DNA from 3 places in the Streptomyces sp. NPDC053755 genome. Region 1 is predicted to be linked to each of the others. Evidence: riboswitches for the same ligand, from Rfam matches in the RefSeq annotation. Region 1 holds a riboswitch; each other region holds the start of a gene.

Region 1 (5,749 bases):
ACGGGGATCTGCGACTACGGCGCGGTGACGGCGCAGCTCGCCGAGTCCTCCGGGGCCCGCGTCCTCTACGGCTCGGAGGTCACGGCGGTCGACCGGCGGCCCTGGGGGGTGGCCGTGCGCACGGCTGCGGGCAGGGTGGTGCGCGGGCGGGTCCTGGTGAACTGCGCCGGGCTGCACTGTGACCGGGTGGCCCGGCTCGCGGGCGACGACCCCGAGATGCGGATCGTCCCCTTCCGGGGCGAGTACTACGAACTGGCCGATCCCTCGCTCGTCCGCGGCCTGGTCTATCCGGTTCCCGACCCCGCGTTCCCGTTCCTCGGCGTGCACCTGACCCGGGGCGTCGACGGAGGCGTCCATGTCGGCCCGAACGCCGTGCCGGCGCTCGCCCGGGAGGGGTACGGCTGGTCGGTCGTGCGCCCCGGGGACCTCGCGGGCACGCTCGCGTGGCCGGGCTCGTGGGCGATCGCGCGGGAGCACTGGCGGTACGGAGCGGGGGAGCTGCGGCGCTCGCTGTCCAAGCGGGCGTTCACGGAGGCCGTGCGCAGGCTGCTGCCGGTCGTGGAGGAGCGGGACCTGCGACGGACCTCGGCGGGCGTCCGCGCCCAGGCCGTCCTGCGGGACGGCACCCTGGTCGACGACTTCCTGATCCGCGAGTCGGCGAGGACGGTGCACGTCCTGAACGCCCCGTCCCCGGCGGCGACGGCGTCCCTCCCGATCGGCAGGGAGGTCGCGCAGCGCGCCTTGGCGCTGCTGTAGGGGCGTTCCCCCGCCCCGCTGCCCCTCCCAGGCCGCCCCGGGGCCGCTGCCCCTCCCGGACCGCTCCCTGCCGCCCCCGGCCCGCTCGCCCGGGTCGTCCCCGACCCCGCCCCGCGACCGGGCCGCAAGGCCGCGCCCGGGCCCTCGCCGCGGACCGCCGGCGAGCGCGGGCGGCCCCGTAGAATTGCCGCATTGTGTCTGAGACCCGTGAAACCGTTCCGCACCCCGCCGACGCGCCCGTCCACGCCGATCGGGTCGCCGTCGCGTCCGCCACCGAGCCCGTCGCCGAGGCCGTCGTCGCCCGCCGGGGCAGCCGGATGTTCGCCGCCGGGGAAGGGCCCCTGCCCGATCCCGCCGGGTCGCACCACGAGCGGCGCATCCGCAGCTTCCAGCCCCGGCGCAGCCGCGTCACCGCGGGCCAGGCCGAGGCCATGCTCAAGCGCTGGCCGGACTGGGGTCTGGACATCGACGGCAAGCGGGTCCTCGACCTGAAGGAGATGTTCGGCGGCCTTCCGGTCGTCCTGGAGATCGGCTTCGGCATGGGCGAGGCCACCGCGCGGATGGCCGCCGCCGACCCCGGCACCGGCATCCTCGCCGTGGACGTCCACACCCCCGGCCAGGGCAACCTCCTGGGACTGGCCGACCGGAACGGGCTCGAGAACGTCCGGGTGGCCAACGGCGACGCGATCATCCTCCTGCGCGAGATGCTCACCGCCGACGCCCTCGACGGCTGCCGCGTCTACTTCCCGGACCCCTGGCCCAAGAAGCGCCACCACAAGCGGCGCCTCATCCAGCCCGAGTTCCTCACCCTGCTCGCGACCCGGATGAAGCCCGGCGCCGTCCTGCACTGCGCCACGGACTGGGAGGAGTACGCCGAGCAGATGCTGGAGGTCCTCTCCGCCCACCCCGGCTTCGCGAACACCCGGCCCGACGGCGGCTACGCCCCCCGCCCGGACTTCCGCCCCCTCACCCGCTTCGAGGGGCAGGGCCTCGACAAGGGGCACGTGGTCCACGACCTCCTCTTCCGGCGGGTGTAGGCCGGGTTTTCCACAGGGCACGGAACTCCCGCGCACGTTGTCGGTGCGGCTCGTTAGGGTCGCTTACGTGTCGAACCCCGTTCCCTCCCCCGTACCCGCCAGGGATGCCGAGGAGCCGGCCTTCGCCGGCGTCCCCGGCCGTGCCCAGTGGCGCTACCGGCCCCGGCGCGCCTTCTGGCGCAGCAAGGCCGTCCGGGCCGTCGCGGTGATCACGGTGCTCGCGCTGTGCGCCCTGGTGATCCTCGCGCTGGTGCGGGACGAGACCGGGACGGAGGGTTTCCTCGTCGGGCTCGGTCTGGCCGTGCTGCCCGTGCCGCTCCTGATGGCCGCGTTCCGCTGGCTCGACCGCGTGGAGCCGGGCCCGTGGAAGAACCAGCTCTTCGCCTTCGCCTGGGGCGCGTTCGCGGCCGCGCTCGTCGCGCTGACCGCCAACACCTTCGCGGTCCGCTGGATAGCGACCGCGACCGCCGACCCCACCTCGGCGGACACCCTCGGCGCGACCGTCGTCGCACCGGTCGTGGAGGAGAGCGCCAAGGCCGCCGCGGTGCTGCTGCTCTTCCTCTTCCGCCGGCGTGACTTCACCGGGCTGATCGACGGGGTCGTCGTCGCCGGTTTCACCGCCACCGGCTTCGCCTTCACCGAGAACATCCTCTATCTCGGCAGGGCCTTCGGGGAGGACCAGGAGTTCGGCTCCTCGGGCCTCGGCTCGGTGACGGCCGGCACCTTCTTCGTGCGGATCGTGATGTCGCCGTTCGCGCATCCGCTCTTCACCGTGCTCACCGGCCTCGGCTTCGGCTTCGCGGCTCTCGCAGCCCGCCGGAGGCGAATCCGCCGGATCCTGCTCCCCGTGGCCGGCCTGGTCCTCGCCATGGGCATGCACGCCCTGTGGAACGGCTCGGCCGTGTTCGGCGGCTGGGGGTTCATCCTGGTGTACGGCATGTTCATGGTGCCGGCGTTCGCGTTGCTGACCTGGCTGGCGATATGGAGCCGGCAGCGGGAGCTGCGCACGATATCCGGGCAGCTCCCGGCGTACGCGGCGGCGGGCTGGCTCTCCCCCGCCGAGCCGCTCGCGCTCTCCTCCATGCGGGCCCGCTCGATGGCCCGCGCCTTCGCCGCACGGACGTACGGAAAGCCCGCGGCGCAGGCGGTCGGGGAGTACGAGGCCTTCGCGACGACCTTGGCGTTCCTGCGCCACCGGGCCGAGCGGGGCGCGGCGGAACCGGACTTCGCCGCCCGCGAGCAGGAACTGCTGCACCACCTCTGGCAGCGCAAGGCGGTGGCCTCCCCCGCGCTCACGTACGCGGCGCGGGCCACCGGGCAGGTGTGGGCGCCGCCGCAGTACCTCGACTACAGCGGCTACAACCCGTACCGCAGCTGACGGACGCCCGGCCCGTACCGGGCACGGCGGCGTCCGCCGCGCCGGCCAGGACCGACCTGCCGGGTCAGACGTTCAGGCCCTTGTCCCGGAGCCAGGCCGCCGGATCCACGCCGGATCCGCCCGGGGTGTGGACCTCCAGGTGGAGGTGGGCTCCCGTGACGTTGCCGGTCGCGCCCACGCGGCCGATCGTCTCGCCGGTGCCCACCGACTGACCGGCGGCGGCGGTCATGGAGGAGAGGTGGCAGTACCAGATCTCCGTACCGTCCTCCAGCTCCAGGACGATGCGGTAGCCGTACGCGCCGGACCAGCCGGCCGAGGTGATGGTGCCGCCGTGGACCGCCTTGACCGGCGTGCCCGTGGGGGCGGCGAGGTCGAGACCCGTGTGGTAGCCCGAGGACCACATCGAGCCGGACTCGCCGAAGGTGGAGGTGATGACGTAGGAGGAGGTGGGCAGGGCGTAGCTCGCGGCGAGCTTCGCCAGGCGCTCCGCCTCGGCCTTGGCCGCCGCTTCGGCCTCGGCCTGCTTCTTCGCCTCGGCCGCCGCCTTCTCCGCGGCGCTCGCCTTGGCGGCCGCCTCGGCAGCGGCCTTCTCGGCCGCCGCCTTCTCCGCCGCGGCCTTCTCGGCGGCGTCGGCGGATGCCTGCTGCTGCTCGGCCTGCTGGAGGATGCGGGCGCGCAGCGCCTCGCCCGCGTCGGCGGTGGACGCGGAGGCGGTGGTGGCCTCGGCCGCCCCGGTGCCCTCGGCCTCCAGGGCGAGTGTGGCGGTGAGCGGCTGGAGGTTGCCCGTCGCGGCGACGTCGCCAGCTCCGTCGGTCCCGTCCTCGAGGAGTTCGCCGACGCCGGGCAGCTGGGAGGCGTCCGGGAGGTCGAGGTCGGGAAGGGATATGGAGACGGCGGGCTTCTCCTGGGCGGTGGCCAGGCCGCCCGCGCCGACGGCGGCGATCACACCGACGCCGAGGACGGTGGAGGAGCGGGCGAAGCCGGAGCGCTGCTTGACGACGCGGTGACGGCCTCCGGAGCGGGCCTGCTGGCGGAGGGAGTCCTCGGTCGGGTTCCACTCCTCCCAGGTGCCCGCGTCGTGGTCCGTCCCGGCGGCACCCGAGGCACCGAACGCGTCGAAGGGGGCTTCGGGGGCAGGGGTGTTGGACGCCACGGAGGCGTGCTCCTTTCCTTCCTTCTCGCCTACCGGGTTAGCTGACGGGTTCGGAGCAGGAAGGTCTCCTACGGGCACGGTCGCACAGGTGCGAAAGCGCCCGATTCACCCCAAGTGGTGGTTCCCCGGTTCCCTTTCAGGATTCGGCGCACGCGCACGGTGCCGTCTCTTGCGACGACTGGGACGACCGCGCTGCGTTATCGAACGTTAATAGACAGGGGGTCCTGATTCCAAGCTGTTCCTACTGATCGTTCACAGGATTGCGGGGTATTGGCCCGACTTGACCCCCCTCCCGTGAAAAGGCGGTGCGCAACTCGAAACTGATGTTAAGTCAACTGTTATCGGAGCGGGATCTTTCGATCACGGATGGTCACGACCGCCCCCGTCACGGCACCACGGGCATCGTCCGCCGCCGCACCGGCTGCCCCAACGCCGGACGGCTCACCGCCAACAGCGCCATGTCGTCCGTCGTCCCGCCGCCGGTGTACCGGCGCACATCGTCGACGAGCGCGTCGAGCAGCTCCTCCGGCCCCGGGAAGATCCTCCCGGCGAGACGCTCCGCCGGGTCGTAGAAGGCCCCGTGGGCGTCGCGCGCCTCCGAGAGGCCGTCCGTGAAGAGGAGCAGCGTGGCGCCCGGCGGGTACGGCGTCGCGTCTGCCCGGTCCGGCCACGCGGCCAGATCGCCCATTCCGAGGGGCAGCGCGGGCTCGGTCGGCGCCAGCATGGTCAGGCCGCCGTCGGCGAACAGCAGCAGCGGCTCCGGGTGCCCGCGGTTGACCACCCGGATGAGCCCGGCACCGCGCGGGATCTCGGCCAGGACGGCGGTGGTGAACCCCTCGGCGGCGTCCAGGCCGGCCCGCCGGGTGCCCTCGCGGGCCAGCGCCCGCTCCAGGCGCTGGGCGACGCCCTCCAGCGTCGACTCCTGCTCGGCCGCCTCCCGGAAGGCGCCGATGACGACGGCGACGGCCTCGACCGCGTCCAGGCCCTTGCCCCGTACGTCACCGACCACGAGCCGTACGCCGTGGGGGGTGTCCTGGACGGCGAACAGGTCGCCTCCGATGAACGCGTCCGCCTGCGCGGCCTCGTAGCGTGCCGCGATCTGCAGCCCGCCGATCCGCTCGGCGGGCGTCGGCAGCACGGCCTTCTGCGCCGCCTCGGCGATCACCCGCGCCGATGCCAGCCGCTCGCCGCTGCGCCGCACGACCCGGTTGATCAGCAGGGCGAGGGCGGAGACCGTGATGACCGTGAAGGTCTCGGTGAGCGCCGGGACGTCGGTGAGGGTGTCGTTGTAGACGTGCAGCCCGATGGAGGCCAGTACGGCGGCGATGCCGGTGAGCAGGGTCGTCAGCATCGAGAAGAGCGGGGCCGCGATGAGCGGGGCGGCGGAGAACAGCGGGGCGGCGGTGTAGGCGGGCGGGGTCGACA
Region 2 (5,749 bases), on a different contig from region 1:
GCGGACGTGGTCGCCACCCTGACCCTCTCCAAGTCGCTCGGCAGCCAGGGTGGCGCCGTCCTCGGCCCGGCCCGGGTCATCGAGCACCTGATCAACGCGGCCCGGACGTTCATCTTCGACACGGGGCTCGCTCCGGCCGCCGTGGGCGCCGCCCTCGCCGCTCTGCGCCTGATCAAGGGCGACCCGGCCCTGGCCGGTCGCGCGAGGACGGTCGCGACCACCCTGCACCGGCTCCTCACCGACGCCGGGCTGACCGCGGCGCGCCCGGACGCGGCCGTGGTCTCGGTGCGCGCCCCGTCGCCGGAGGCGGCACTGCGGTGGGCGGCGGACTGCCGCGCACAGGGCCTCGCGGTGGGCTGTTTCCGGCCGCCGTCGGTTCCGGACGGGATCTCCCGGCTGCGGCTCACCGCGCGCGCGGATCTGAGCGACAGCCAGATCGCCGAGGCGGTGGCCACGATCGTCCGGACGGCTCCGCGCCTGGCCTGAGGCCGTCCGGGGCGCCCGCGCGCACCCCTCCGCCCGCCCCGGGCGGGGCGACGCGGGCACCTCCTGTCCACCCGGGACGGGGCGGAGTTCACCGCTTCGGGCGACAGATGTCTGCATATCTTGGTGGATCGACCCCTATGGCGGCCCGATCGGTGGCACCCTGACGCGAAGTGCAGTCCGGGGCGGGGCCCCGATGGGAAGGACAGCGTCGCCATGGCAGACCACCAGGAAGCATCCGTCACGCTGCCGAGCGATCCCGCCTCGGTGTCCACCGCCCGGAGATATGTCGACGACGTCCTCAGGGAATGGGGGCTCGAGGCCGGCAGCGACACGGCCGACTCGGTGCGGCTGATCGTCTCGGAGCTGGCCACCAACGCCGTCCAGCACACTTTCGGGCAGTCGCCCACGTTCACCGTCGACGTCCGGCTGGAGCGCGGGGAGCGGCTGTGCGTGGGCGTCACCGACAGCCACCCCCGCTGGCCCCGGCGACTCCCGGCCGCGGTGCAGCAGGACAACGGCCGAGGGATGGTGATCATCCGTTTCCTCGCGGCGGAGGCGGGCGGCCGGCTCACGGTCGCCCCGACCGCCGACGGGGGCAAGACGGTCTGGATCAACCTGCCCTGGACGGCGCGGCGCCCCGTGTCGGCCCCGCTCGGGGGCGCCTGACGCGGTGTGAGCCACCTCGAGGCCGGCGGCGCCACCGCGCCCCCTTCGGCACCGCGCCCCCTTCGGCACCGCGCCCGTCCGTCACCGCGCACCCGTCCGACGCTGCGTCAGCCGTCGCGGGCCCGACGGCATCCGTCGGACACCGGCCGCGCGCGGCGGGCGTCCGGCGGCCGCGCGTCAGCGGACGCGGCCGTAGTACACCTTCGAGGACCAGATCTTGTCGAGCTTCACCCAGGAACCGGTCTTGGGGGAGTGCCAGATCCTGTTCTGACCGGCGTAGATGCCGACGTGATAGACCCTTCCGCCGGAGTGGAAGAAGACCAGATCCCCCTGCTGCCTGCTGGAGGCGGAGATGTGCTTGGTCTTGTTGTACTGCTGCTGCGCGGTACGGGGCAGCGACTTGCCCGCCTTCTTGTACGAGTAGAGCGTGAGCCCCGAGCAGTCGAACCGGCTCGGCCCGGCCGCTCCGTACTTGTAGGGCGATCCCTTCTTCGAGGCCGCGATGCTCAGCGCCTTGCCGGCGTGGGACGTCGCGGCCTGGGCCTCCGGTGCGGCACCTGGTGCCAGCAGCGTGCCGCCGACGGCGGCGAGGGTGAGAGCCGAGACGGCTCCGGCCCGGGACAGCAGGGACGGGACATGAATCTGCGCAGTCATGCGCAACCCTTCGTCAGCCGCCTGTGAAGGATGACCTGTCGGGTTCGGGCAGGCGAAGATGCCCGGCCGCGGCTGCGGCTTCACCCCAAGGAACGGCCCACCTGCTCGGTCGTCCCGTGTTGCTCGGGTCCTCCACTCCTGCCGATCCACCTCTGTCGACCAGACGTCCGGGACAGCGGCAGGACTCGGCGTCCGCCCGGACCGCCCCGCCGTGGTGGCGGGGGCTTGTCGTCGTCAGGGATCTTGACCCACATCCGGGGTGAAATCCGAGTTGAAACGGCGATATGTGAGGCTCCTCACCACTGATCCGTTCGGGTGGACAAGTAGGTTTCGTGATCTTCGGAGGTTTGCCCGACGAGCCCCGTACCAGGGGTGGGACGCCCGATTCAGCCAGATGTGTACAGCTGCGCTGCAACCCGCCCCGGCCATATGTAGATTCGTCGACTACGCCGAAAGGGGGAGGCTTTCTGCGCCCTCCGTGGGCCGAGTGGACCTCGACACGACACGCGACAATGTCAACTCGCCGGGGTCCTCGGAAGAGTGACCCGGTCCGCCCGGGCGCTCTCCGTCGAACACGCGGAGCGTGCGGGCCGGGATGTCGGCGTGTACCTCGCTCTCGCCCCGGCGCGCATGCGGAAGCCGCGTGCCCCCGTCCGCTACAGCGGAGGCACGCGGCGGTAGGCGGGGCGTCAGCCCACCGGTGCGGGCCGCGGGGCCGGGGCGGGGCCCGGCTCGGCGGCGGCCCGGGTGCGGCGCCCGCCCAGGGCCACCGCGGCGAGGCCGAGCGCCACCCACACGCCCAGCACCAGCAGCGGTGAGCCCGCGCCGGCGCCGTCGAAGAAGGCCACGGACCGCAGGGCCGAGCCGCCCGCACCCGGCGGCAGCAGCTGGCCGAGCGCGCCCGCGGGGGCCGGCAGCAGTTCGGGCGCGCTCGCCACGCCGGAGAAGGGGTTGCCGAACAGGACCATCAGAGGTGCCCCGAGGGCGAAGCCCGCCCGGCCGAGCAGCGCGGCGAGCCCCGCGAGCGCCGAGCCGATGGCGAGGACGGTGAGCGCGAGGACGCCGGCCTCGGCCCACCAGTCGCCGGTGAGCGCCCCGAGCCAGGTGTGGGCGAGTCCGGCGCCGACGATGCCGGCGAGCGCGGCGGCGCCGCACAGGGCGAGGACCGCCCGTCCGCGCCGCAGGCCCATGACCGTGATGACGATGCCCGCGGCCGTGCCGGCCAGGACGAGGGGGAAGAGGCTCGACCCGAACGCGCTGCCGCGCGGGTCGCCCGCGGGCGTGGATACGACGTCGACGACCTCGACCTGCGTGCCGGCGGGGACCTGGGCGGTGACGGCCTCCCGCAGGAGCCCCGCGACGACGGGGCTCGCGGCGGACGCGGTCAGCAGCCGCGGACCTTGCGGGGTGACGACCACGGCGCCGTATACGACCCGGTCCTCGATCGCCGTGCGGGCGGCTGCCTCGGAGTCGAAGCGGTGGACCTCGAAGGCGCCGTCGCGCTCGGCGAGGCGCTCTTCCAGCGGGGCGGCGGCGGCAGCGGGCCCGGCGACGCCGATCGGCAGGTCGTGCGGCGCGACCCGGGCGGCGGGCCAGGCGAACGCCCACAGGGCAAGGGCCGCGACGACCGGGATCAACACCATCACCGCGAGGGTCTTGCGGGTGCCGTTGGCAGGCATGGCGACTCCCATACAAAGAGAAGGATCGTTCGTTTTACGGCGGTGGAGTCACTGTCCCGCCGGAGTGGCCGCTTGTCAAGAATGAATGTTCGTTTTACATTCGGCCCATGGCTCGCGTCTCCCAGGAACACCTCGACGCCCGCCGCCGTCAGATCCTCGACGGCGCCGCGCGCTGCTTCGCCCGCAACGGCTTCCACGCCACCTCCATGCAGGACGTCCTCGGTGAGGTGGGCCTCTCGGCCGGCGCCGTCTACCGCTACTTCCGCGGCAAGGAGGAGCTGATCGCCGCCATCGCCGCGGAAGCGTTCGCCGGCATCCGCAGCGCGTTCGAGGACGCCTCGCGTTCCACCCCGCCGCCCACCCCCGACGTCCTGCTCGGCTCGGTCCTGCGGCTCTTCCTGGACAAGCGGATCGAGGGCGCTGACCGCCAGGCGTACGCCCGGCTCATCCTCCAGGTCTGGTCCGAGACGCTGCGCGACGAGCATCTCTACGCGACCCTCTCCGAGGGGTACCGCGCCATGCGCGAGGTGTGGTCGACGCTGGTCGACGCCTACCGAGCGAACGGGCTCATGGCGGCCGACGTCCCCGCCGACCGGGTCGCGCGCACCCTCATCGCCACCGCCCAGGGCTTCATCGCACAGCAAGCCCTCTTCGGCGACGTGGAGGTCGAGGTCCTGGAGGACGGGCTGCGCGGACTGATGTCCATGGAGACGCAAAGCCCGAGTTAACGCGTCGGAAAAACTTCCGCCCTAACGTGCAATGTCCGGCCCCGCAGCGCGTCTTTGCAGCTCAACAGAGTGTTGAAGATCGGTAAGGTCCGCTGCTGTCCGGGAGGGAACCGCCCGGTGGACGACGATGAGGTGGAAGCGTGCAACTGACCCCGCACGAACAGGAACGACTGCTGATCCACGTGGCCGCCGACGTGGCCGAGAAACGCAGAGCGCGCGGAGTGAGACTCAACCACCCCGAAGCCGTCGCCCTCATCACCTCGCACATCCTCGAGGGCGCCCGCGACGGCCGTACGGTCGCCGAACTCATGGCCTCCGGCCGCACGGTGCTCTCCCGCGACGACGTCATGGCCGGGATCCCGGAGATGATCCACGACGTCCAGGTCGAGGCCACCTTCCCGGACGGCACCAAGCTCGTCACCGTCCACGACCCCATCGTGTGACCGGGGAGCGACGCCGATGATCCCCGGAGAGATCCTCTACGCGGACGAGCCGGTCACCCTCAACGAAGGGCGTCCCGTCACCCGCCTCACCGTCCTCAACGCCGCCGACCGGCCCGTCCAGGTCGGCTCCCACTACCACTTCGCCGAGGCCAACCCCGGCCTCGACTTCGACCGCGCCGTCGCGCGCGGGCAGCGGCTGCACATCGCCGCCGGCACCGCCGTGCGCTTCGAGCCCGGCATCCCCGTCGAGGTCGAACTCGTACCGCTCGCGGGCCGGCGGGTCGTCCCCGGTCTGCGTGGCGAGACGGCGGGCCCGCTCGACCCGAAGGACGCCGACCATGCCTGAGCTCCACCGCGCCGCCTACGCCGACCTGTTCGGCCCCACCACCGGCGACCGCATCCGGCTCGCCGACACCGACCTGCTCGTCGAGATCGAGGAGGACCGCTCCGGCGGCCCGGGTCGCGCGGGGGACGAGGCCGTCTTCGGCGGCGGCAAGGTCATCCGCGAGTCCATGGGACAGGCCCGGACCACCCGCGCCGAGGGCGCGCCCGACACCGTCGTCACCGGCGCCGTCATCGTCGACCACTGGGGCGTGGTCAAGGCCGACATCGGCATCCGGGACGGACGGATCACCGGCATCGGCAAGGCCGGCAACCCCGACACCATGGACGGCGTCCACCCCGACCTCGTGATCGGCCCGGAGACCGAGATCATCGCGGGCAACGGGAAGATCGTCACGGCCGGCGCCGTCGACGCCCACGTCCACTTCATCTCGCCCACCCTCGTCGACCAGGCGCTCGCCGGCGGCATCACCACCCTCGTCGGCGGCGGAACGGGACCGGCGGAAGGCACCAAGGCCACCACCGTCACGCCCGGCCCCTGGCACCTGGCCCGGATGTTCGAGGCTCTCGACACCTTCCCGGTCAACATCGGCCTGCTCGGCAAGGGCAACACCATGTCGCGGGAGGCCATGCACTCCCAGCTGCGCGGCGGGGCGCTCGGATTCAAGATCCACGAGGACTGGGGGGCGACGCCCGCCGTCATCGACGCCTGTCTGAGCGTCTGCGACGAGACCGGCGCCCAGCTGGCCAT
Region 3 (5,749 bases), on a different contig from region 1:
AAGTACTTCGGATCCATCCCGTCCCACGACGGCAAGCGGCCGCCGCGCGACGGCACGCTGCCCGACGTCATCGGCGAGCAGCTCCGCGAGGTCGTCGAGGAGGAGGTGCCGGCCCGCGCGCTGATGGCCGCCTACCGCCTCCCGCACGACGGCACCCGCGAGTGCGACGCCGCCGACCTGGCCCTCACCGTCCTCGGCGGCGGCGAGTCCTCCCGGCTCCACAACCGCCTGGTCCGCCGCGACCGCACGGCCGTCGCGGCCGGCTTCGGCCTGCTGCGCCTCGCCGGAGCGCCCTCGCTCGGCTGGCTCGACGTGAAGACCTCCGGTGGAGTGGAGGTGCCCGAGATCGAGACCGCCGTCGACGAGGAGCTGGCCCGCTTCGCCGCCGAGGGCCCCACGCCCGAGGAGATGGAGCGGGCCCAGGCGCAGTTGGAGCGCGAGTGGCTCGACCGGCTCGGCACGGTCGCCGGCCGCGCCGACGAACTGTGCCGGTTCGCCGTGCTGTTCGGCGACCCGCAGCTCGCCCTGACCGCCGTCAACCGTGTCCTGGACGTCACCGCCGACGAGGTGCGGGCGGTCGCCGCCGCCCGGCTGCGTCCCGACAACCGCGCGGTGCTGGTGTACGAACCGGTCACTGCCGAGCACGGCGACAGCGTCAGCGAGAACGACGAGGAAGAGGGAGCGGACCAGTGAGCGACGCTGCCGCGGCTTTGACGAGCATGGAGTTCCACCCGCAGCCCCAGCCGGGCACCGCACGTCCCTGGGCCTTCCCGGCCCCGGAGCGGGGTGCGCTGGACAACGGCCTGACCGTGCTGCGCTGCCACCGTCCGGGCCAGCAGGTGGTGGCCGTCGAGATCTTCTTCGACGCCCCCCTGGAAGCCGAACCCGCGGGCCTCGACGGCGTCGCCACGATCATGGCGAGGGCCCTCTCCGAGGGCACCGACAAGCACACGGCGGAGGAGTTCGCCGCCGAGCTGGAGCGCTGCGGCGCCACACTCGACGCCCACGCCGACCACCCGGGCGTACGCGTCTCCCTCGAGGTCCCCGTCTCCCGGCTGCCCAAGGCGCTGGGCCTGCTCTCCGAGGCCCTGATCGCCCCGGCCTTCGACGACAGCGAGATCGAGCGCCTGGTGCGCAACCGCCTCGACGAGATCCCGCACGAGACGGCCAACCCGGCCCGCAGGGCGGCCAAGCAGCTCTCCAAGGAGCTGTTCCCGGCCGGCTCGCGCATGTCCCGGCCGCGCCAGGGCACCGAGGAGACCGTCGCCGCGATCGACGCCACGGCCGTCCGCGCCTTCTTCACGGCGCACATCCGGCCCGCCACGGCCACCGCCGTGGTCGTGGGCGACCTGACCGACGTCGACCTGGACGAGGTCCTCGCCGAGACGCTCGGCGCGTGGACCGGCGACACCGCCGAGCCGCGCCCCGTCCCGCCGATCACGGCCGACGACACCGGCCGTGTGGTCATCGTGGACCGCCCCGGCGCGGTCCAGACGCAGCTGCTGATCGGCCGCGTCGGCGCCGACCGGCACGACCGCGTCTGGCCCGCCCAGGTCCTCGGCACGTACTGCCTCGGCGGCACCCTCACCTCCCGCCTGGACCGGGTCCTGCGCGAGGAGAAGGGCTACACCTACGGCGTCCGGTCCTTCGGACAGGTGCTCCGTTCCGACGCCGAGGGCAACGGCGCCGCGATGCTCGCCATCAGCGGTTCGGTCGACACCCCCAACACCGGCCCGGCACTTGACGACCTGTGGAAGGTGCTGCGCACGCTCGCCGCGGAGGGACTGACCGACGCGGAGCGGGATGTGGCGGTGCAGAACCTGGTGGGTGTGGCGCCGCTCAAGTACGAGACCGCCGCCTCCGTCGCGGGGACGCTCGCCGACCAGGTCGAGCAGCACCTTCCGGACGACTTCCAGGCGCAGTTGTACGCGCGTCTGGCGGAGACGGGCACGGTGGAGGCGACGGCCGCGGTCGTCAACGCCTTCCCGGTGGACCGTCTGGTCACCGTGCTCGTGGGTGACGCGGCGCAGATCGAGGAGCCCGTGCGGGCGCTCGGCATCGGCGAAGTCACCGTCGTCACCGGCTGATCGAGGCGGAACAGACGCCACGGCGAGGACCCCGACGTCACCATACGTCGGGGTCCTCGCCTTTGTTGATCTTTTGTCCGTATTGAGGCGGAGGGTGGGTGTCTGCCCTGTGGCATGTCTTACAAACAGCCGAGTCCGTTTGCCGATTGAAAGACGGTCCGTTTAGCGTCAATCCGGCTGTTCGCCAGTTGCACCCGCCGCACCCGCGGCATCGGACAGTCATCGCCGAGTCCCCGTCAGGCGCGAGCCTGGGGAGCCGGGGACCCACACGAAGTCCCTGGGGTGAATCGGACGCCTTCGCACCCGTGCGGAGGGGCCCGTAGGAGACCTTCCTGCTCCGAACCCGTCAGCTAACCCGGTAGGCGAGAAGGAAGGAAAGGATCAGCCACTACATGGCGTTCACCCGTGCCACCGGGAAGCATCGTGGTCCGAGCCGTCTGGCGCGCCGCAGCGCGGGCATCGCCGGCGTCGCGACCCTCGCCACCACCGGCGTCATCGGAACCCTCGCTTCCCCGGCGCTCGCCGCTGACACGGACACCCGCTCGCTCGAGGACACCGGCATGAACCAGGCCGTCGTCTCCGAGTCGCTGGCGGACCGGATCGACGTGCAGGCGGCCGCGCAGGAGCGGGAGGCCGTCGAGGCCATCGCGAAGGCGAAGGCCGAGGCCCGTGCCAAGGCGGAGGCGAAGCGCAAGGCCGAGGCCCGCGCCAAGGAGATCCGCGAAGCCAAGGAGCGCGCCGCCCGGGAGGCCGAGCGCAAGCGCCTGAACTCCTTCCAGCTCCCCGTCGCCGGCTCGTACGTCACCACCGGGTACCAGACCGGCGGCTCCCTGTGGTCCTCCGGCAGCCACTCCGGCGTCGACTTCCACGCCTCCTACGGCAGCGAGGTCGTCTCCGTCGGCTCCGGCACCGTGGTCGAGGCCGGCTGGGGCGGCGCGTACGGCAACAACATCGTCATCCGGATGAACGACGGCACGTACACCCAGTACGGGCACCTTTCGGCCATCAGTGTCTCGGTCGGCGAGACCGTCACCCCGGGCGAGCGGATCGGCATCTCCGGCTCGACCGGCAACTCCACCGGCCCGCACCTGCACTTCGAGGCCCGCACGAGCGCCGAGTACGGCTCCGACATCAACCCGGTCGCGTACCTGCGCGCCCGCGGCGTGAACGTCTGACCCGACCGCGTCCGGCGAACGCCACCGGGCCGCCCAAGGCCCGACGAAAAAGCCCCGGCTCGTACCGAGCCGGGGCTTTTTCGTCGGCCAAAAGATATCCATGGATCTCCCGTAGCCATCGGAAATACCGCCCCGCTGCAATAGAGTCACCGAAGAGTCGACGAACAGACGTCCATCGGATGGGTTTCGCGCGGAAAAGGCGGAGGTCGAACATGCGCATCCCGGCGCATTCGGTATGCACGGCGATTCGGGACGACATCGTCTCCGGTCTCTTCGAGCGCGGCAGCCGGCTGACCGAGGAGCAGCTGGCGCGCCGTTACGGAGTCTCCCGCGTGCCGGTCCGCGAGGCGCTGCGCACCCTGGAGTCGGAGGGCTTCGTGGTCACCCGTCGGCACGCGGGCGCCCACGTCGCCGAGCCAACCGAGCAGGAGGCGGCGGACCTGCTGGACGTCCGGGCGCTCCTGGAGCCGCTGGGGGCCGCCCGCGCCGCCCAGCGGCGTACGGACGCGCACCTCAAGGTGTTGCGCGGCCTGGTCAGGCTGGGTCAGGAGCGTGCCCGCCGCGGCCAGGGCGACGACCTGCGCTCCCTGGGCGGCTGGTTCCACGAGACCCTCGCGCAGGCGTCCGGCAGTCCGGCGCTCACGGCGCTGCTCACGCAGCTGCGGCACAAGATCGCCTGGATGTACGCGATCGAGCCGACGGCGCAGCCGGTCGAGGCCTGGGCCGAGCACGGGGCGATCGTCGACGCGGTGGCCCGCGGAGACGCCGAGCGGGCCCGCGCCCTCACCGCCCTGCACGCCGAACGTTCGCTGGTCCTGTACCGGCCGAAGCGGCCCGAGCGCGGCCGTGTGAGGGCTTCGCAACATGTCGTAAACACCGCGAGCATCCGGAATTAACGACCGGGCCGTATACAAAGAGAAGTAATGGGGCGGTGGAATTCTGCTGCCCGGAAATGCGGGGCCCTTAAAGGCCCCTCGATCGATTTCGTCGACAGGGCATCGCGTCGGCGGGCTCGCGAATTCGGGCTGTCCGGAATCCTTTCCCCTGGAGTCCTCGCGGCCCGGGCCCCGGCCTTCCCGTGGCCTCGCCGCAGGACGCGCGAGACGGCCGGACGCGCGAGCCGGCAGGACGCGGGGACCGGCAGGACGCGTGAGGCGTCCCGGCCGTGCGCCCTGCCGTGCCGGTCTGTCCGGTGCCGGCCTGTGGCCCGGCAGACGCGAAGGAGCCGCGTCCGCCGGGGGGCGGGACGCGGCTCCTTCGCGAGGTGACGTCAGACGGTCTCGGGAAGCTCTTCGAGACCCTCGGCAACCAGCTTGGCGAGACGGTCCAGCGCGGCTTCGGCGCCCTCGGCGTCCGAAGCGAGCACGATCTCCTCGCCGCCCTGTGCGCCCAGACCGAGCACCGCGAGCATCGACGCGGCGTTCACCGGGTTGCCATCGGCCTTGGCGATCGTCACGGGGACGCCGGAGGCCGTGGTGGCACGGACGAAGATGGAGGCGGGGCGGGCGTGCAGGCCCTCGGCCCAGCCGACGTTGACGCGGCGCTCAGCCATGGTGTTGCCCTTCAAGTCTTAGCGGGTTGTCTAGACCAGTCTCTCATGTGCGGCGATGTGCTCGTGCCTGCCCGCGGCCCGGCGGAACCGCCCTCCGGCCCTCCCACCTTGCACGGACCGTGCGGGGCACGCACGCCGTGCGCGGCCGGTGCCGCTGTCGTACCCCCGCCGTACGCTTGCCCCATGCAGAGCGCGTCGGAACAGCCGGACCCGGCCCAGCCGGAACACGCCTACCCGGACCACTGGGAAGCGGACGTGGTCCTCCGCGACGGCGGCACCGCACGCATCCGGCCCATCACCGTCGACGACGCCGACAGACTGGTCAGCTTCTACGAACAGGTCTCGGACGAGTCGAAGTACTACCGGTTCTTCGCGCCCTACCCGCGCCTGTCCGCCAAGGACGTCCACCGTTTCACCCATCACGACTACGTGGACCGGGTCGGACTCGCCGCGACCGTCGGCGGCGAGTTCATCGCCACCGTGCGGTACGACCGCATCGACGCCCGCGGCCTGCCCGCCTCGGCCCCCGCCGACGAGGCCGAGGTCGCCTTCCTCGTCCAGGACGCGCACCAGGGCAGGGGCGTCGCCTCCGCCCTGCTCGAACACATCGCCGCGGTGGCGCGGGAGCGGGACATCCGACGGTTCGCCGCCGAGGTGCTCCCCGCCAACAACAAGATGATCAAGGTGTTCACGGACGCCGGGTACACCCAGAAGCGCAGCTTCGAGGACGGCGCCGTGCGCCTCCATCTCGACCTGGAGCCCACCGACCGCTCGCTCGCCGTCCAGCTCGCCCGTGAGCAGCGCGCCGAGGCCCGCTCCGTGCAGCGGCTGCTCAGCCCCGGCTCGGTCGCCGTCGTCGGCGCCGGCCGCACCCCGGGCGGCGTCGGCCGGACCGTGCTGCGCAACCTCCTCGACGCCGGCTACACCGGGCGGAC

What was found. Region 1 has a riboswitch for cyclic di-AMP ahead of AB0K65_RS31485 (M23 family metallopeptidase). Riboswitches for the same ligand answer to the same signal wherever they lie in the genome.
Region 2: it holds a riboswitch for cyclic di-AMP, as region 1 does, so the genes downstream of both, AB0K65_RS08500 (C40 family peptidase) here and AB0K65_RS31485 (M23 family metallopeptidase) in region 1, are expected to answer to the same signal.
Region 3: it holds a riboswitch for cyclic di-AMP, as region 1 does, so the genes downstream of both, AB0K65_RS03345 (M23 family metallopeptidase) here and AB0K65_RS31485 (M23 family metallopeptidase) in region 1, are expected to answer to the same signal.

What each region holds. Positions count from the first base shown of each region.
Region 1 covers NZ_JBFASK010000062.1:13,915-19,663, forward strand. The annotation lists gene lhgO (L-2-hydroxyglutarate oxidase) at 1-756, shown strand, start outside; gene trmB (tRNA (guanosine(46)-N7)-methyltransferase TrmB) at 1,074-1,793, shown strand; gene AB0K65_RS31480 (PrsW family intramembrane metalloprotease) at 1,861-3,171, shown strand; gene AB0K65_RS31485 (M23 family metallopeptidase) at 3,236-4,324, opposite strand; cyclic di-AMP (ydaO/yuaA leader) riboswitch at 4,336-4,483, opposite strand; gene AB0K65_RS31490 (PP2C family protein-serine/threonine phosphatase) at 4,710-5,749, opposite strand, start outside.
Region 2 covers NZ_JBFASK010000005.1:215,860-221,608, reverse strand. The annotation lists gene AB0K65_RS08510 (8-amino-7-oxononanoate synthase) at 1-486, shown strand, start outside; gene AB0K65_RS08505 (ATP-binding protein) at 700-1,152, shown strand; gene AB0K65_RS08500 (C40 family peptidase) at 1,330-1,806, opposite strand; cyclic di-AMP (ydaO/yuaA leader) riboswitch at 1,810-1,982, opposite strand; gene AB0K65_RS08495 (ABC transporter permease) at 2,496-3,485, opposite strand; gene AB0K65_RS08490 (helix-turn-helix domain-containing protein) at 3,593-4,213, shown strand; gene AB0K65_RS08485 (urease subunit gamma) at 4,354-4,656, shown strand; gene AB0K65_RS08480 (urease subunit beta) at 4,673-5,002, shown strand; gene AB0K65_RS08475 (urease subunit alpha) at 4,995-5,749, shown strand, end outside.
Region 3 covers NZ_JBFASK010000002.1:115,859-121,607, forward strand. The annotation lists gene AB0K65_RS03335 (pitrilysin family protein) at 1-693, shown strand, start outside; gene AB0K65_RS03340 (pitrilysin family protein) at 690-2,087, shown strand; cyclic di-AMP (ydaO/yuaA leader) riboswitch at 2,301-2,467, shown strand; gene AB0K65_RS03345 (M23 family metallopeptidase) at 2,480-3,262, shown strand; gene AB0K65_RS03350 (GntR family transcriptional regulator) at 3,475-4,158, shown strand; gene AB0K65_RS03355 (HPr family phosphocarrier protein) at 4,533-4,814, opposite strand; gene AB0K65_RS03360 (GNAT family N-acetyltransferase) at 4,998-5,749, shown strand, end outside.